4 regions of the Streptomyces sp. NBC_01520 genome follow, and region 3 is predicted to be linked to each of the others. Evidence: riboswitches for the same ligand, from Rfam matches in the RefSeq annotation. Region 3 holds a riboswitch; each other region holds the start of a gene.
The links. A riboswitch is a leader RNA that binds a small molecule or an ion and turns the genes downstream of it on or off. The one in region 3 is predicted to bind cyclic di-AMP.
Positions count from the first base shown of each region.

Region 1: it holds a riboswitch for cyclic di-AMP, as region 3 does, so the genes downstream of both, OG524_RS14745 (transglycosylase family protein) here and OG524_RS32715 (peptidoglycan DD-metalloendopeptidase family protein) in region 3, are expected to answer to the same signal.
Region 2: it holds a riboswitch for cyclic di-AMP, as region 3 does, so the genes downstream of both, OG524_RS28135 (transglycosylase SLT domain-containing protein) here and OG524_RS32715 (peptidoglycan DD-metalloendopeptidase family protein) in region 3, are expected to answer to the same signal.
Region 4: it holds a riboswitch for cyclic di-AMP, as region 3 does, so the genes downstream of both, OG524_RS27485 (M23 family metallopeptidase) here and OG524_RS32715 (peptidoglycan DD-metalloendopeptidase family protein) in region 3, are expected to answer to the same signal.

Region 1 is NZ_CP109404.1:3,273,486-3,276,857, reverse strand. It holds gene OG524_RS14755 (cytochrome P450) at 1-111, shown strand, start outside; gene OG524_RS14750 (transglycosylase family protein) at 241-1,212, shown strand; cyclic di-AMP (ydaO/yuaA leader) riboswitch at 1,503-1,673, shown strand; gene OG524_RS14745 (transglycosylase family protein) at 1,674-2,375, shown strand; gene eno (phosphopyruvate hydratase) at 2,661-3,372, shown strand, end outside.
Region 2 is NZ_CP109404.1:6,224,556-6,227,927, reverse strand. It holds gene OG524_RS28140 (winged helix-turn-helix transcriptional regulator) at 150-557, shown strand; gene OG524_RS28135 (transglycosylase SLT domain-containing protein) at 728-1,609, opposite strand; cyclic di-AMP (ydaO/yuaA leader) riboswitch at 1,614-1,799, opposite strand; gene OG524_RS28130 (hypothetical protein) at 2,251-2,448, shown strand; gene OG524_RS28125 (SMI1/KNR4 family protein) at 2,512-3,138, opposite strand.
Region 3 is NZ_CP109404.1:7,247,290-7,250,661, forward strand. It holds gene OG524_RS32700 (helix-turn-helix domain-containing protein) at 1-54, shown strand, start outside; gene OG524_RS32705 (DUF6126 family protein) at 118-291, shown strand; gene OG524_RS32710 (tyrosine-protein phosphatase) at 397-1,206, opposite strand; cyclic di-AMP (ydaO/yuaA leader) riboswitch at 1,614-1,785, shown strand; gene OG524_RS32715 (peptidoglycan DD-metalloendopeptidase family protein) at 1,790-2,734, shown strand; gene OG524_RS32720 (SGNH/GDSL hydrolase family protein) at 2,943-3,372, shown strand, end outside.
Region 4 is NZ_CP109404.1:6,037,716-6,041,087, forward strand. It holds gene OG524_RS27475 (M16 family metallopeptidase) at 1-296, shown strand, start outside; gene OG524_RS27480 (M16 family metallopeptidase) at 323-1,705, shown strand; cyclic di-AMP (ydaO/yuaA leader) riboswitch at 1,899-2,067, shown strand; gene OG524_RS27485 (M23 family metallopeptidase) at 2,081-2,875, shown strand; gene OG524_RS27490 (GntR family transcriptional regulator) at 3,095-3,372, shown strand, end outside.

The DNA.
Region 1 (3,372 bases), 4.0 Mb from region 3:
GACCTGCGGCTCGCTGCGGAACCTACCGATTTGCGCTGGCGGGGCGGGCTCATCATGCGCGGACTGCGCACACTTCCCGTGGAGTTCGAACCCGGACATCCGGTCGAATGAAGTGACACTCTGTCAACTCTGTGACTTTCACGTGATCTCCGCTGCATCGACTTGTGACACACGTTCGAGTACGGCTAGGTTCACCGTTCGACTCACCCGTCACACGTCAGTCACACGGAAGGCAATCCCATGGGCTCCGCGAACGGCAGACACCGCCGCCCTCGTCAGGCACCCGCCATCGTCGTCGCCGCAGGCGTGACGGGATCGGCCATCGCCATCCCGCTGCTCGGCGCGACCGGCGCGCACGCCGCCGACGCCTCGACCTGGGACCGGGTCGCCGAGTGCGAGAGCGGTGGCATGTGGAGCGCCGACCTCGGTAACGGCTACTACGGCGGCCTGCAGTTCTCGCAGGACGACTGGTCGGCCTACGGCGGCACGGCGTACGCGACCCGCGCTGACCTCGCGAGCCGTTCGCAGCAGATATTGGTCGCGGAGAAGGTGCTGGACGACAAGGGTCCGCAGGCGTGGCCCAGCTGCGCGGTGATCTCCGGACTCGCGCTGGACGGCACGCTGCCGGGCGTCGACCCGGGCGGTGAGCCGTCCGCCGAACCCACGGAATCGGCCACCCCGTCGGACAGGTCCTCGGCCGGAACGCCGGACGGGACGGACAGCAAGAACAAGAGCGACAAGACGGACAAGGCTGACGAAGAAGGCAAGTCCGACGCATCCGAGCCGTCGTCGCCTTCCGCCGCCCCGTCCGCCGAGTCCTCCGAGGCGTCCACCGGCTCGAAGGGCAGTGGTGAGACGGGCGGGAAGCACCGCGGTACGCCGGCCCCCGAGGCGGGCGCCGGGACGGACCTGGAGGACGGGCGCGAGTCCGGCCGGCATGCCTCGCGCGGTGACTCCGAGGCCCGGGAGGGCGCGGAGGCGGGTGCGGACGGGACGTACACCGTCCGTGAGGGCGACAACCTCTGGGCGATCGCCGACGCGCAGGAGCTGCCCGGCGGATGGCCCGCGCTCTACGCGGCCAACAAGGCCGAGCTGGGCTCCGACCCGGATCTGATCCTGCCCGGCCAGAGTCTCGACCTGGGCCTCCAAGCGGACGCGGAGGATGCCGGGACGGACGCGCCGACCGGCGCCGAGGTCACGGTCGGCAACTGATCAAAAACGGGAAAACACCCCAAAATCAGGGGTAGTTCAGAGGCCTATGTCCACTTATGCGTAAGTGAGACATGGGTCTCTTTGCTTGAACTGGCGCACATGGCCCGTCCGCTCGGCCCGCGTTGCCTCCGACCTGCGGAAACGGCCTCACTCTACGAGGCGATAAACGCTGATTGCCAGTTATGTCCATCTTTGAATGTAGGCGTTGCGTGTGTTTACGGTCTGAACCGCTCGCACCGCGGGCACCTTCGACCGTCACGCCGAATCCTGCCGTCGGCCGAAGGGGACAGACGCGTAAAGCGCCGTAGGCAGGAGCGGGGGACCCAGGTAAGTGCCGGACCCGGCCGTCGGAAGACGGGCGAGGGCCGGCTCGGGGTGAAGTCGCCTTCCAGTACGGGCGACCGGGCAACTCACAGGCCCGAACCCGACAGCTCACCTCGTAGGCGTCGGTGAGGAGAACCATGCTGCTTTCGAGCAAGGGCAAGCACCGTCGCCCGTCCAAGGCCGTCCGTATCGCCACCCTGGCCGGCGTCACCGGCGCGGCCGTGGCCGTTCCGCTGATGGGTGCCACCGGCGCCTCCGCCGCCTCCGTCGCCACGTGGGACGCCGTCGCGCAGTGCGAGTCCGGTGGCAACTGGTCCATCAACACCGGCAACGGCTACTACGGCGGCCTGCAGTTCTCGCAGTCCAGCTGGGCGGCCGCCGGCGGCACCCAGTACGCCTCCCGCGCCGACCTGGCCACCAAGGGCCAGCAGATAGCCACCGCCGAGAAGCTCCTCGACCTGCAGGGCCCGGGTGCCTGGGCCTGCGCCGGTGCCGGCGGCCTGACGAACGACGGCGTGGACCCGGGCGTCGACACCGGCTCCGCGCAGACCGAGGCCGAGCCGAAGGCGGCGGCCCAGCCGGAGCGCAAGGCCGAGCAGCCCACCACCCGCAGTGAGACGCGCACGGCCCCCAAGGCCGGGAAGACCGTCACCACCCCGACCGGCGACAAGGTCAAGAAGGGTGACGGCGAGTACAAGGTGAAGGCCGGCGACACCCTCGGCACGATCGCCGAGGCGAAGGACGTCAAGGGCGGCTGGCAGAAGCTGTTCAAGCTGAACGACGACATCGTCGAGGACGCCGACCTGATCTTCCCGGGTCAGCAGCTCCACCTGAAGTAGCAGCCGGATCCCTCCTCCCGGCGGTGCTCCCCGGCCCGGCGCGCTCACCCCCGTGCGCGCCGGGCCGGGGCGTTTCCGGGGGTGCCCGTGAAGGTGACCGTTCAACTGTTGTAGTTACCGGCCAGTAAATTTCTGGACCTTTGCCCGTAATGCGGGCCCTTGGGTCCTTTTTCGTCCCAGGGGACGGGCGGTCGGCCGACGCGGCGGGCCGGGCCGGTTAGGCTCGTGTCGCAAGGCCACAGTGACCCTGCACAACCAGTGTCATATCCCAGAAGGAGATGCCTCGTGCCGTCCATCGACGTCGTCGTAGCCAGGGAAATCCTCGACTCCCGGGGCAACCCCACGGTCGAGGTCGAGGTTGGCCTCGACGACGGCAGCACGGGACGTGCTGCTGTTCCGTCCGGTGCCTCCACCGGTGCGTTCGAGGCCATCGAGCTTCGCGACGGTGACCCCAACCGCTACCAGGGCAAGGGCGTCGAGAAGGCCGTCCTCGCCGTGATCGAGCAGATCGGCCCGGAGCTCGTCGGTTACGACGCCACCGAGCAGCGCCTCATCGACCAGGCGATGTTCGACCTCGACGCGACCGAGAACAAGGGCTCGCTCGGCGCCAACGCCATCCTCGGTGTCTCGCTGGCCGTGGCCCACGCCGCGTCCGAGGCCTCGGACCTCCCGCTCTTCCGCTACCTCGGCGGCCCGAACGCGCACCTGCTGCCCGTTCCGATGATGAACATCCTGAACGGCGGCTCGCACGCCGACTCCAACGTGGACATCCAGGAGTTCATGATCGCGCCGATCGGCGCCGAGTCCTTCTCCGAGGCCCTGCGCTGGGGTGCGGAGATCTACCACACGCTGAAGAAGGTCCTGAAGACCAAGGGCCTGTCCACCGGTCTCGGCGACGAGGGCGGCTTCGCCCCGAACCTCGAGTCCAACCGCGCCGCCCTGGACCTCATCATCGAGGCCATCAAGGAGGCCGGTTACGTCCCGGGCCGTGACATCG
Region 2 (3,372 bases), 1.0 Mb from region 3:
AACAACTCCCCTGTCACACCGCGTGGTTGCCCCCGCCGACACGGGCGGGAACGTCGCAGGGAGGGTGTCCCCCGCTCCGACCCGGGGACGCTAACACCGCCGATATAGTAGGTACCTACAGGAAAGTGACTGTGCCGAAGGGAACTCGCATGGCCGATCCGGCAGCCCCCACGGCCTCCGCGACGGCAGGCCACGCCCAGGACGATCCCGAGCAGGCCTGCCCCATCTCCCCGGTCGTGGACATCGTGTTCAGCCGGTGGACGACACCGATCCTGTGGACCCTGCACGCCCACGGCCGCCAGCGGTTCGGCGAGCTGGAGCGGCGCATCGCCCGGATCACCCCGAAGGTGCTCACCCAACGGCTGCGGCAGCTGGAGCGCGACGGCCTGGTCGTGCGCACGTATCACGCGGAGATCCCGCCCCGGGTCGAGTACGAGATCAGTGAGCTCGGCCGCAGTCTCGCGCCGCTGTTCGCCCGCCTCTCGGAATGGGCCACCGCCAACCTGGGCGAGGTGGAGCGGTCCCGGCACGACTACGACGCCGCCCCGACCCGGTAGCGCGAGAAGGCGGCCGAGGCCCTGCCGGCTCGTCGGACCGCACCCGCGGCAAGCTCGTGCCCCACGTCGGTGACTGACCGCCACCACGCCGGAAACGGCCGACGGGTGGTGCGGGTTCTTCCGAACCCGCACCACCCGTCGGCCGTGCTCCGCTGTCACACGGTGATGTCTCAGTAGGCGCCGAACACGTTGTCGATCGAGCCGTACCGGTCGGCGGCGTAGTTGCACGCGGCCGTGATGTTGGCGACCGGGTCGTAGCTGTCCGTCGACGTACCGGGCACGTGGTAGGCCTGGAAGGTCGGGTCGATCACCTGCAGCAGACCCTTGGACGGGATGCCCGCGGCGGCGTTCGAGTCCCAGTTGTTGATGGCCATCGGGTTGCCCGAGGACTCACGCATGATGTTGCGGTGGATGCCGTCGTAGCTGCCGGGGATGCCGTGCTCGGCCATGACCGCCAGCGACTCCTTGATCCAGCCGTCGAGGTCGTTCGTGTACGTGGCCGGCGCGGCGGCGGGAGCGGCCGCGGGCTCCGCAGCGGGCGCACCCTGCGCGGCGAGCGCGGTGTCGGTGCGGTCCGAGCGATCGGCACGGTCGGCGCCCTGCTCGGCACGGCCGGCGGAACCGGACGTCTCGGATTCGGCCTTGTCCGCCGTTCCGGCCTTCTCCGCCGGCTTGCTCTCGGCCTTCGCGCCGATCGTCAGCTTCAGACCGGCGTGAATGAGGTCGGGGTTTGTGCCGACAGCCTTTCGGTTGTCGTCGTACAGCGCCTTCCAGCCGCCGTCGACGGAATGCTGACGCGCGATCTTGGAAAGGGAATCGCCAATGATCACGGAATAGGTGACGGGCGCGGACTTCTGTGCGGCAATCGCCTTGCCGGACACGGCAGTCGACGTGGCCGCCTTTTCGACGGCGACCGGCTGCGCCGGGGCGGCGAAGGCTCCGGTCGCGCCGATCACGGGGAGGGCGAGAGCAGCTCCGCCCGTGCTCACGGCGATGATGCCGCGGGTCAGCGAACTGGTCCTGGAACTACGGTGCTTACCCATTCCGGGCATGGTGAATTCCTCTCCGCCGCCTGCGAAGTGAGCTGTCGGGTTCGGGCTGGAGATGCCCGGCCGCACGTGAATGCGACTTCACCCCGAGCCGCTCCGGATGCCGGATCGGCGCTTACCTGGGTCCCCCGCTCCTGCCGTACGAGATGTGGTCGGGTTCCCGGACGGCGGCAGGATTCGGCGTTCCATCCGGAGTGAGGGTGACCGTAGGCGAGAAATAGCGAAAGGAACAAGCCCCGAATTGGTGATCACAATTCATCCGCAAGATCGATTCACAGGAATTCATGTAATCCGCCCCACACCCGCGAAGCCAACCTTCGTGGCGCACAAGGGAACCGGTCGACATGTCGATGCGTCCGGGACGCGCGGGAGTGACTCTGGTCACGAGGTCCGAAAAGGGTGATTTGCACTCCGCTGGAACCTCACGGGTCGCACGAAATGGCCTTTTATGGATTACGGGGCGAATCCCCAATAACGCCCTAACTCGGGCATACGGCCCACCGGCGCGCTTCCGGGCATACCGGTGGCAGCCGCGTGGAATCGATCAGCGCATGGCCGACAGCGCGCACCCCGACCCCGAGAGCCCCCGGAACCCACGGAACGCTCAGAGCTCCACGGACCCGCAGGACCCCACGAACCCGCGGATCACCGTCCTGCCCGTCCAGGCCGGTGATCCGCCCTTCCGCATCCTGCAGATCGACGGGGAGACGGCCGGCCGGGCGACCTCGATGACGGACGTGCTGTTCGCGGCGCGGGCGGCCGGCATCACGGTCCACGACCTCGACGACCCGGCGGCGGTCCGGTGGGTGGGCGGCGGCAAGCTCACCTGGAGGCCGCACTGAGCCCGGCACGCGGCACACAGGCCCCGTACGGCACCGCGGCCCGGTGCCGTGGTGCCGGGTGCCTCAGCCGCCCGGCAGTTCGCCTGTCCAGGGGTCGAGGCCGGCCCTGCGGCGGGCCCGCTGGACGACCAGGCTCACGAAAGCGTGCGACTTCCGCCTCCTCACCCTGTCCACGCTGAGGGGCACGGAGTCGAAGCCGCCGGCCAGCAGCCTGCGGAGGAACTCGGCCATCCCGAAGCGGTACAACGCGAAGGTCGGCACGGTGTGCCTGCCGCAGACCACCACGGGCCAGCAGTCGGGGTCCTCGTCCGTCGTCAGCCAGCACAGGATGTCCGACTCGGTGGTCGTTCCCCAGGCGAGCAGCGCACCGGGATCGAGCATCATGTCCGGCCCGGCCGGATCGGCCCAGATCTCGTCGGCCTCCGCCCGCCACACCTCGCGGACGGCACCGGTCCCGTCGGCCATGGCATCGGCCGGGCGGCACCCGTCGGGAGTGTCGGCGGGCAGTGGTCGGTGCACGGCGATCGCGTCGTCGACGGACCCCTCCCCGTAGGCGCCCATGAAGGCCTTGTAGTCGGCGGGGAAGGAGGCGCCCCACCGCGCTTCCGCCACGGCCCAGTCAACCTGCTCGTCGATGCCGTACGTCGTCGGCAGCAGCCGCTCCAGTGCCTCGATGGGCCGGGGGATCACCGGCCGCCCCCTCGCGCGCGTACGCCGCGTAACGCGCGTCCGGGCACCGGAATCCGGCTGCACACGCTCCGTCCCCTCACCTGCGACTCCCCGTCTGTCCTGAGGGAGGACCTGCTCCTCCCTCAGGCCCAGCGACAGGCGTGCCCCGAACATCACACCCACCGGACCGGTCCGGCGGCGGCGGGAGGTGCGAGGGCGCACGTGGCGGTGCCCCGGGCCGACTTCCGGTGACAC
Region 3 (3,372 bases):
TTGCAGAGCCCTGCCGCCGAGCTGTGCCTGGGCGGCGAGGTCCACCGCGGGTGAACCCCGCCCCGCCCCGTAGACCCTTCGTTCCCTCGGCCCGAGCGGTCGAAAGAGAGGACCGTCATGTCTGATTCATCCAACTATGACCCGCTCACTCCGCGCAGGCCCGAGGGTAAGGACACGCAGGAGCGGAAGATGCCCCGCGGCGTGGTCATCCGGCTCTTCGCCTACCTGGTGGCCGGACACGTCGTCGCGGCCTTCCTCTTCATCCTGTTCACCGTGGCGGGTAAAGGCTGACCCATCCGGCGCGACGGGCGAGGGCCGGCCGCCCCCGGGCCGGTCCGCATGGGGCCGGCCGCCCCCGGGTCGGTCCGCATGGGGCCGGCCGCCCCCGGGTCGGTCCTATGCGCCCTCGACCAGGCGCTCGCGCAGCTTCTCGCGGGTCGCGGGGGTCAGCTTCAGGCCCTCCGTGAGGTAGCGGTCCGTGTTGCCCCAGGTCTCCTCGATCGCCGTGAACGCGGCGTCGAGGTAGTCGGAGTGCGCGCCGAACAGCGGATTGAGCAGTTCCATCACCTCGTCCGACATCCCCGCCGAAGAGGTGTCGCTGCGCCGCACCTTGTAGCGGCGGTGCGCGTCGTTGGACTTCAGGTAGTCGGCCTCGATGGCCTCCTTCTCGACACCGACGGCCAGCAGTGAGATCGCGATCGACAGGCCGGCCCGGTCCTTGCCCGCGGCGCAGTGCATCAGCGCGGGCACGCTGTCCTCGGCCAGTGCGTGCAGCACCCGGCTGTGCTCGGCCGTGCGGTCCCTGATGATCGACCGGTACGAGGCGATCATGCGGTCCGTCCCCCTGCCGTCGGCGAGGATCGATCGCAGCTGCTGGATGTTCCCGTCACGCACGAGCCGCCAGAACTCGGCGCCGTCGGCCGGGTCGGAGAGTGGAATGCTGACATTCCGGACGCCGGGCAGTTCCACGTCATGACCGTCGAGCTTGTGGTCCGCCGCGTTGCGGAAGTCGAAGACCGTGTGCAGGCCGAGGCCGGTGAGGAAGGCCGCGTCCGCCTCGGTGGCGTGCGCCAGGTGTCCGCTGCGGTAGAGGCGCCCGTGCCGGACCTTCCCGCCGTCCGCGGTCGGGAGTCCGCCCACATCGCGGAAATTACGGACACCGGTCAGCTCGGTGTCGGTCGACGGAACCTCTGGCAGCTGCGTCACAAGGACTCCTGGAGTGTCTGGCGTCGGCGCGGCTCGCCGACGAGGCCACGCTCGCGACGATACGACATGCGTTCATCGGGCAACCGTCTCGGTCGCCGTCCTGTTTTCGAGGCGGCGCGGAAGAGGATGAAATCGAGCAATGTCCGTATTGGTGCATTTAGCAGAACATGCCCCGCTTGTATGGGAGATGGGGCTTGGTAGGTGAGCGGGATCATATCCGTGACGGTGTGTGGCGGAACCGTGGACGGGTATTCCGGACGCCGCGCGGAAAGGCAAGATCCGTAATCCACGGAGTGTGACCGTAATTCTCGGCGGGAAATGAAGAGCGGATTCCGGTTCGCAACCGACGGCTTGTTCCCGGCGTCCTGGCTCGCTTACGGTCACGGTCAATCCGGACGGAACGCCTAATCCTGCCGCCGCCCGGAATCCGCACCGACCAACGTGTGGCAGGAGCGGGGGAACCAGGTAAGCCGCCGACCGGAGGGATCCGGAACGGCTCGGGGTCAAGCCGCGTCCAGCGCGGCCGGGCATCTCCAGTCCGCACCCGACAGCTCACCTCGTAGGCGCCGGAGAGGAATTCCCCATGCCCGCAAAGGGTAAGCACCGTCGTACGAAGACCGGCCCGATCACCCGAGGCGTCCTCGCCGCCGGGACCGGCGGCGCCGTTCTCGCCCTTCCGCTGATCGGCGCCACCGGCGCCCATGCTGCGGAGCAGGCCGCGCCTGCCGCCAAGTCCGCCGCGAGCGCCGCCCACGGCGCGCCCGCCGCCTCCGTGGCGAAGAAGAAGAGCGCCCCGAAGACCTATTCCGTGGTCTCCGGCGACTACCTGTCGAAGATAGCGGCCGACCAGAAGCTCAAGGGCGGCTGGGAGAAGCTGTACAAGGACAACCGCGACGTCGTCGGCGACAACCCGAGCCTGATCTTCCCGGGCATGAAGCTGACCCTCGGTGCCAAGGCGTCCGGTTCGGCCGCGCAGTCCGCGCCCAAGGCCGCGCCGTCCGAGGCGACCTCCTCGAAGGCCGAGTCGGCGCCCAAGGCCGCCGCCCCGGTCGAGAAGGCCGCGACGGCGACCGACACCGCCGACACCTCCGACTCCGCCGCCGCTTCCGAGGGCAACAGCTCCGGCTGGGCCGCCCCGGTCGCCGACGCCAACGTCACCACCCAGTACCGTGCCTCCGGCGCCAGCTGGTCCAGCGGCTACCACACGGGCTCCGACTTCCAGGCCGCCTCCGGCACCGGCGTCCGGTCCATCGGCCCCGGCACCGTGGTCTCCGCCGGGTGGAGCGGTTCGTACGGCAACGAGGTCGTCATCCAGCACAGCGACGGCATGTACTCCCAGTACGCCCACCTGTCCTCGCTCGGTGTCTCCGCCGGCCAGACCGTCACCGGCGGCCAGCAGATCGGCCTCTCCGGCTCCACCGGCAACTCCACCGGCCCGCACCTCCACTTCGAGGTCCGCACCGGCCCGAGCTACGGCTCCGACGTCGACCCGATCGCGTACCTGCGCTCGCACGGCGTCTCCATCTGAGCGGCTCCGTCCGACACCTTCGGGTGAGCGACTTCAGGTGAGCGTCCCCGAATGACGCGAAGAAGAGGGGCGGTGCGGTGCGCGGCGGTGCACCGCCCCTCTTCTTATTCCGGCTTTACCAAAACCTGACCGGGTGGTCTTTCTCACCACCCGTCAACCCCTTATTACGGTCGCGTAGGTCACATTCGAAGGTGCAGGATATGCCCTTGTGGCAGACGATTCGAGAAACACACAACGAGGCATCATCGGGTCGTACGCAGCGATCGGCGACAGCTTCACCGAAGGCGTCGGGGACCCCGGCCCCGACGGGAGGCTCCTCGGCTGGGCGGACCGGTTCGCGGTCCTCCTCGCGGACCAGCTCCCGGTCCCCGGAGCGGCGGCAGGTCCCACGGACGGCCCGCACGGGAACTTCCGGTACGCCAATCTCGCCGTACGCGGACGCCTCCTCGACCAGGTAGTCGAGGAGCAGGTCCCCCGCGCCAAGGAGCTGGCACCGGATCTGGTGAGCTTCTGCGCGGGCGGCAACGACATCATCCGGCCCGGCTCCGACCCTGACGACGTGGCGGAACGCTTCGAGCGCGCGGTCGCCGAACTGACGCAGGCGGTCGGCACCGTCATGGTCACCACCGGCTTCGACA
Region 4 (3,372 bases), 1.2 Mb from region 3:
AGGGCCCCACGCCCGAGGAAATGGAACGGGCACAGGCCCAGTTGGAGCGGGAGTGGCTGGACCGGCTCGGTACGGTCGCGGGCCGCGCCGACGAACTGTGCCGGTACGCCGTGCTGTTCGGTGACCCGCAGCTCGCCCTGACCGCGGTGGGGCGGGTGCTCGACGTCACCGCCCAGGAGGTCCAGGAGGCCGCCCGGGCGCATCTGCGTCCCGACAACCGTGCCGTCCTGGTGTACGAGCCGGTCGACGCCGACGAGACGGACGGCACCGACGCGCCCGAGGGGGCCGACAAGTGAGCGACGCCGCCGTGACTGGAGTAGCGATGGAGTACCACCCGCAGCCGACCGCAGGCGAGGCCAGGCCCTGGGCCTTCCCCGCGCCCGAGCGCGGCGCTCTGCCCAACGGCCTGACCGTCCTGCGCTGCCACCGCCCCGGCCAGCAGGTCGTCGCCGTGGAGATCTTCCTGGACGCCCCCCTGGACACCGAGCCCGAGGGCCTGGACGGCGTGGCCACGATCATGGCGCGTGCGCTGTCCGAGGGAACGGACAAGCGCTCCGCCGAGGAGTTCGCCGCCGAGCTGGAGCGCTGCGGTGCCACGCTCGACGCGCACGCCGACCACCCGGGTGTCCGGGTCTCCCTGGAGGTCCCGGTCTCCCGGCTGGCCAAGGCGCTCGGCCTGGTCGCCGAGGCGCTGCGGGCCCCGGCCTTCACCGAGAGCGAGGTGGAGCGCCTGGTGGGCAACCGGCTCGACGAGATCCCGCACGAGCAGGCCAACCCGGCCCGCCGCGCCGCCAAGCAGCTCTCCAAGGAGCTCTTCCCCGAGACGGCGCGGATGTCGCGACCGCGCCAGGGGACCGAGGAGACGGTGCGCCGCATCGACGCCGCGGCCGTACGTGCCTTCTACGACGCGCATGTCCGCCCGTCCACCGCGACGGCCGTGATCGTCGGTGACCTCACCGGGGTCGACCTGGACGAGCTGCTCGCCGACACCGTCGGTGACTGGTCGGGCAACGCCGCCGTGTCCCGCCCGGTACCGCCCATCACCGCGGACGACACCGGTCGTGTGGTCATCGTCGACCGTCCGGGAGCCGTACAGACCCAGCTGCTGATCGGCCGGATCGGCGCCGACCGGCACGACAGTGTGTGGCCCGCCCAGGTCCTCGGCACGTACTGCCTGGGAGGCACCCTCACCTCCCGGCTGGACCGGGTGCTGCGCGAGGAGAAGGGCTACACCTACGGGGTCCGCGCCTTCGGGCAGGTGCTGCGCTCGACCGCACCCGGATCGGCCTCCGGGGCGACCGGTGCCGCGATGCTCGCCATCAGCGGTTCCGTGGACACGGAGTCCACCGGACCCGCGCTGGACGACCTCTGGAAGGTCCTGCGCACCCTGGCGGCCGAGGGGCTCACGGACGCCGAGCGCGAGACCGCCGTGCAGAACCTCGTGGGCGTCGCTCCGCTGAAGTTCGAGACGGCCGCCTCCGTCGCCGGCACCCTGGCCGACCAGATGGAGCAGCACCTCCCGGACGACTACCAGGCCCAGCTGTACGCCCGCCTGGCCGAGACCGGCACGGTGGAGGCCACCGCCGCGGTGGTCAACGCCTTCCCCGTCGACCGGCTGGTCACCGTCCTCGTCGGGGACGCCGCACAGATCGCGGACCCCGTCAGGGCGCTCGGCATCGGCGAGGTGTCGGTCGTCAGCGGCTGACCTATCGGAGCAGATCCGGACCCCGGTGAGGACGTTCTCGCCGGGGTCCTCCTATTTGTCCGTGTTCGCGTGGAATATCGCCCGATCTGTTGTGGGATGTGCGACAAAAGGCCTGATCCGTTTGGCGTCGGAAAGCTGCCCGGCCTAGCGTCGGCCCGGCTGTCCGCCAGACATATGCCGCGTCCGCGGCGCCGGACAGTCATCGCCGAGTCCCCGTCAGGCGCGAGCCTGGGGAGCCGGGGACCCACGAAGTCCCTGGGGTGAATCGGATGCCTGCGCCCCCGCACGGGGCGGAGGAGTCCGTAGGAGACCTTCCTGCTCCGAACCCGTCAGCTAACCCGGTAGGCGAGAAGGAAGGAAAGGACCAGCCCCTCCATGGCGTTCACCCGTGCCACCGGGAAGCACCGTGCCCCGAGCCGCCTGACGCGCAGGAGCGCCCAGGTCGCCGGCATCGCGGCTCTGGCCACCACCGGCGTCATCGGCGGTGTGTCCTCCCCGGCCCTCGCCGCGGACTCCGAGGCCCCCACCGCGGGCAGCACCGGCCTGACCCAGGCCGTCGCGATCGACTCCACCCTCGCCGACCAGATCGCCGCCCAGGCGAAGGCCCAGCAGCACCAGGCCGACCTCGCCGCCAAGGCCGAAGCGAAGGCGAAGGCGGCAGCCAGGGCGAAGGCCGAGGCCGAGCGCAAGGCCGAAGCCCGTGCGGCCGAGGCCCGTGAGGCCAAGGCGCGCGCCGCCCGCGCGGCCGAGCGAGCCCGGCTGAACGCCTTCCACCTCCCGGTTGCCGGCTCCCAGGTGACCACCGGCTACAAGTCCGGCGGCGCCCTCTGGTCCTCCGGCAGCCACTCCGGCGTGGACTTCCGGGCCGCGTCCGGCAGTTCCGTCGTCGCGGTGGGCGCCGGCACGGTCGTCGAGGCCGGCTGGGGCGGGGCGTACGGCAACAACATCGTGCTCCGGATGACGGACGGCACGTACACCCAGTACGGCCACCTCTCGTCGATCGGCGTCTCGGTCGGTCAGAGCGTCACGTCCGGCCAGCAGATAGGCCTGTCCGGCTCGACCGGCAACTCCACCGGACCGCACCTGCACTTCGAGGCGCGGACCACCCCCGAGTACGGCTCCGACATGGACCCCGTCGCCTACCTCCGCGCGCACGGCGTCCAGGTCTGACCCCGCCTCGCCCCGCAGCGACGACGAAGGCCCCGGCACCCGCCGGGGCCTTCGTCGTACCACCGGGGGAGGCGCGCCGAAGCTCCGCGGAAGTGATTTCCGGTCAGAAGATATGCATGGATTTTGCTCTGCCGTCGGAAATTCCGACGGATTGCAATAGAGTCACAGAACAGGCGTCGATCGGCCGCGTTTCGCGGGGATTAAGGCGGAGGTTCGGACATGCGCATTCCCGCGCATTCGGTATGCACGGCAATCCGTGACGACATCGTCTCCGGTGGCTTCGAGCGTGGTAGCCGCCTCACCGAAGAGGTGCTCGCGCGTCGCTACGGGGTTTCCCGTGTCCCGGTACGCGAGGCACTGCGCACCCTGGAGTCCGAGGGGTTCGTCGTCACCCGTCGGCATGCCGGGGCCTGCGTCGCCGAGCCCACGGAGCAGGAGGCCGCCGACCTCCTGGAGATGCGGATGCTCCTGGAGCCGCTGGGTGCCGCACGCGCCGC